DNA from 2 places in the Pseudarthrobacter siccitolerans genome. Region 2 is predicted to be linked to the other one. Evidence: riboswitches for the same ligand, from Rfam matches in the RefSeq annotation. Region 2 holds a riboswitch; the other holds the start of a gene.

Region 1 (2,388 bases), 1.6 Mb from region 2:
GCGGCACCAAGGGAATCGTCCTGGACGCCCTCGACGATCGTCCGCACCTGCAGCCCGATCAGCAGGAAAACCGAGTTCTCGAGCAGGAACTGCACGGTGTTCCAGTTGCTGCGCTGGCTCAGCCGGGCGGCACCGTTGGGCATCGAAGGCGCTTTGGTGCCCATCACGAGCCCTGTAACGACGACGGCGAGGACGCCCGAAGCGTGGATCGCTTCCGCCGGGAGGTATGCCACCAAGGGGGCCACCAGGGACGTGGAGGTGTTGATCGCGACGTTCCGGATGCGCTTGCGAAGCATAGTCAGGACGTAGGCAGCGGCGATGCCCACCACCAGCCCGCCGCCCACGGCGAGCAGGAAGTCCCCGGCGATCTCCGCCGCGGACACGGACCCCGCGATGGCGGCGATGGCGGCCCGGAGGCAAATCAATGCCGTGGCGTCATTGACCAGTGATTCGCCCTCCAGGATGGTGACAATCCTGCGCGGCATCCCCACCTTCCGGGCGATGGAGGTAGCAGCCACGGCATCCGGCGGTGCCAGGACCGCACCCAAGGCGAATGCGGCGGCCAGCGGAATCTCCGGGAACAGCCACCAGACCACCAGGCCCACCGTGATGGTCCCGAAGATGACGTAACCAACCGAGAGCAGTCCAATGGCCCGGCGGTTGGAGCGGAAATCGAACAGGGAAGTCCGCAGCGCCGCGGCATACAGCAGCGGCGGCAACAGTCCCACCAGGACCACTTCCGGGTTCAGTTCAATGTCCGGAACGAACGGGAGGAAGGAACCGATCACACCCGCCAGCACCAGCAGCAGCGGAACCGAAATGTTGAGTTTCCGGCTCAACGCGCTTCCGGCGCAGACCACCGCGACGAGAACCAGAAGTCCCAGTGCGATTTCCATTCGGCCATTGTCTCAGGCCCGAGGAGCGCAGGCACAGGAGGGGGCGGAGCCTCGCGGCACTTTGGTGAGACGGCGCCGGCGGCACGGCGCGCCGTCGTCCGTCCGCGAATGAAGCATCCCGGGTGCGGGTAGGATTTCAGACCTATCGGACGGTAATTTTGCATCCAGCCACCCAACCCTGTAAGGTGTGAGCCGTGTCACCCACCAGTGGCACATGCTTATGATCTGCGGCGGGAGAGTCCTGCCGGTACGTTCTGCAGGCGCCGTAGGAGCAAATCCTCCCCAGGAATCTCTCAGGCCCACGTACCGCCGCGGCAAGGCAACTCTGGAAAGCAGTCCGGGCAACCGGGCTCACCGACGGTGCAAGTGGCGTCCTGCGAAACGGCAGGGCAACGCAAAACTCTCAGGTCCAATACAGAGCGGGGAGGAACCCGAATCAACGTGGTGCTTAGGCGCCACCTGAATTATGGAGTTCCTCTTATGACGGTTCAATCGTCCCCCAGCACCTTCGCAGACCGCCATATCGGCGCGCGCCGCCAGTCGGACATCGACACCATGCTTAAGGCCGTCGGCTACGACAACCTTGACGGCCTGGTCGACAGCGCGGTCCCCGATTCCATCCGCCAGGACAAGCCCCTCACCCTCGAGAACGCCCTGAGCGAAGTCCAGGTCCTCGCCGAGCTCCGCAAGCTGGCGGGCAAGAACAAGATGGCCGTGCAGATGATCGGCCAGGGCTACTACGACACCGTGACCCCGCCGGTGATCCGCCGCAACATCCTCGAAGCCCCCGCCTGGTACACCGCCTACACCCCCTACCAGCCCGAAATCTCGCAGGGCCGGCTCGAGGCGCTGCTCAACTTCCAGACCATGGTCCAGGACCTCACCGCGCTCCCGGTGGCCAATGCCTCCCTCCTGGACGAAGCCACCGCCGTCGCCGAAGCCGTGCTCCTGATGCGCCGCGCCAACAAGAACAAGACGGCGAAGGACGGCAAGACCGTCCTCGACGCCGACCTCCTCCCGCAGACCATCGCCATTGTGCTGGGCCGCGCCGAAGCACTGGGCTTCGAGGTGGAAATCGCCGACCTCACCAACGGACTGCCCGACGGCGACGTCAACGGTGTGGTCCTCCAGCAGCCGGGCGTCTCCGGCCGGGTCTGGGACCAGTCGGCCGTCATCGCCGAAGCCAAGGACCGGGGTGCCCTGGTCACCGTCGCCGCCGACCTCCTGGCGCTCACCCTGATCACGCCGCCGGGCGAGCAGGGCGCGGACATCGCCGTCGGCTCCACCCAGCGTTTTGGCGTGCCGTTGTTCTTTGGGGGACCGCACGCCGCCTACATGGCCGTCCGCGACGGCATGGAACGGACCCTTCCCGGCCGCATCGTGGGCGTTTCCAAGGACAACGCCGGCGTCCCCGCCTACCGGCTTGCCCTCCAGACCCGCGAGCAGCACATCCGCCGAGAGAAGGCCACGTCCAACATCTGCACCGCGCAGG
Region 2 (2,388 bases):
GTCGCGGCATGGGCGTGGGCGGACCGGGCGATAGCCTTCAGGCCCTCGGGGCCATGGTACACGGCGTACATTGAGGCCACGATGGCCAGGAGCGCCTGGGCCGTGCAGATGTTGGAGGTGGCCTTCTCGCGGCGGATGTGCTGCTCGCGGGTCTGCAGGGCAAGGCGGTAGGCCGGGACGCCCGCGGAGTCCTTGGAGACACCCACCAGTCGGCCGGGCATGGAGCGTTCCAGGCCTTTCTGCACGGCCATGTAGGCTGCGTGCGGGCCGCCGTAGAACAGCGGGACGCCGAAGCGCTGCGCCGATCCGACGGCGATGTCCGCGCCCTGCTCGCCCGGAGGAGTGATGAGGGTCAGCGCGAGGAGGTCCGCGGCGACGGTGACAAGTGCGCCGCGCTCCTTGGCGTTGGCAATCACTGCGCTGTGGTCGAATACCCGGCCGGAGGCGCCGGGCTGCTGGAGCACCACGCCGTTGATGACGCCGTCGGGAAGGCCTTGGGTGAGGTCAGCGACCTCCACCTCGAAGCCCAGCGCCTCGGCGCGGCCCTTGACGATGGCAATGGTCTGCGGCAGGCAGTCGGCATCCAGCACCGTCTTGCCGTCGTGCGCCTCTTTGTTCTTGTTCGCCCGGCGCATCATCAGCACGGCCTCGGCCACTGCCGTGGCTTCGTCCAGCAGGGAGGCGTTGGCGATGGGCAGGCCAACGAGGTCCTGGACCATGGTCTGGAAGTTCAGCAGCGCTTCGAGGCGGCCCTGGGAGATCTCGGGCTGGTAGGGCGTGTAGGCGGTGTACCAGGCCGGACCCTCAAGGATGTTGCGGCGGATCACCGGCGGCGTCACCGTGTCGTAATAACCCTGGCCAATCATCTGCACCGCGGTCTTGTTCTTCGCGGCCAGCCTGCGAAGTTCGGCGAGCGCCTCCACCTCGCTCAGGGCGCCAGCCAGTTCCAGTGCCGAATCCTGGCGGATGTCCTTGGGCACCGCGGTGTCAACCAGTGCGTCCACGGTGTCGTAGCCCACGGCTTTGAGCATGGTGTCGACGTCAGCCTGGCGGCGGGCGCCAATGTGACGGTCAACAAAGGTGGCAGCCGGCGCAGTGGCGGCCGGAGCGACGGGGGCCGGGGAGGCGGGGGCCGGAGAAACAGTCACGAGGAACTCCATAACTAAGGCGGCGAAGGGTACGCCACATCGATTCGGGTCCTCCCCGCTCTGTAACTGGACCTGAGAGTTTCCGCGGTGCCTGCTTTCGCCGGCCCCGCTTGCACCGTCGGTGAGCACGGCAGTCCAAGTATCCGGGACCGGATACCGGGGCGGACAGCGTGCTGCTTTCCAGAGGTGCCTCGCCGCGGCGGTACATGGGCCTGTGAGATTCCTGGGGAGGTATTGCTCCTACGGCGCCTGCTTGTACCTTCTGGCAGAACTCTCCCGCCGCAGATCAAAGGCTATTCATTTGGGTTGTCACGGGAGCCCGGAGGCGGCCCGTACATTGACCAATTCTCCTATGCCGCCAGCCGTGGAGCAAATGGCTGCTAGCCCCTGAGCCGCTCGACGGCGGCCAGGAGTTCGTCCACCTCGGCCTGCCGGTTGCCGGCCTTTCCGGACGGCCCGCTCTCCCACATGGCGTTGAAGTACAGCCCGTCCCCCATGTACAGCACGGCCTTTGCCATTGCCGGGCCCACATCCCTGCCGATGAGCTCCAGCCATTGCCGCTGGATGGCGGCGAAGCGGCGGCGGGCCTCCTCGTGGGCCACTTCAGCGAGGCGCGTGGCGGCCACGAAGGACCTGTCCATGGGGGTGTCGGACCAGAGCGATGACCGGATGAAATAGGCCGCCGCGCCTTCGGGCGCGGATTCCATGACGCCCAGATCCTCCCCCGCCAGGCGGTCCAGCCGCTCAAGGGTCGCCGCGATCAGCGCCTCCTTGTTGGGGAAGTGGTACAGCAGCCCGCCTTTGGAGACACCTGCCCGTTTCGCCACCGCGTCCAGGGTGGCGGCGCGCTCCCCCACGTCGATCAGGAGTTCTTCAAAGGCATCGAGGACTGCATCTCGCGCAACGGGTTTTCTGGCCATGGTTCCAATCATGCATTGTCCGGATCCCGTTTCTTAACTGTACCGTCTGGACGGTATAGTTAATTGGATGACCGCTTTCTCCACCCCGCAGCAGGACCGAACCACACTGAAGGCCCCGGCAGCCCGCCACCCTGATTTAACCCGGGGCACCTGGCGCGACTGGCTTGCCCTGGGACTGCTGATGTTCCCGGTCCTGCTCGTCGCCGTCGACAACACAGCCCTGACGTTTGCCCTGCCGGCGATTGCCCGGGCCCTAGGCACCTCCGGCGTGGAACTTCTGTGGATCGTGGACGCCTACCCGCTGGTGCTGGCGGGACTGC

Evidence for each region. A riboswitch is a leader RNA that binds a small molecule or an ion and turns the genes downstream of it on or off. The one in region 2 is predicted to bind glycine.
Region 1: another riboswitch for glycine. It lies ahead of gcvP (aminomethyl-transferring glycine dehydrogenase); the one in region 2 lies ahead of gcvP (aminomethyl-transferring glycine dehydrogenase).

The regions. Positions count from the first base shown of each region.
Region 1 is NZ_JAUSXB010000001.1:2,061,153-2,063,540, reverse strand. It holds gene QFZ36_RS09695 (Na+/H+ antiporter) at 1-896, opposite strand, end outside; glycine riboswitch at 1,118-1,215, shown strand; glycine riboswitch at 1,217-1,324, shown strand; gene gcvP (aminomethyl-transferring glycine dehydrogenase) at 1,377-2,388, shown strand, end outside.
Region 2 is NZ_JAUSXB010000001.1:3,664,379-3,666,766, reverse strand. It holds gene gcvP (aminomethyl-transferring glycine dehydrogenase) at 1-1,160, opposite strand, end outside; glycine riboswitch at 1,199-1,337, opposite strand; glycine riboswitch at 1,339-1,437, opposite strand; gene QFZ36_RS17120 (TetR/AcrR family transcriptional regulator) at 1,529-2,068, opposite strand; gene QFZ36_RS17115 (MFS transporter) at 2,136-2,388, shown strand, end outside.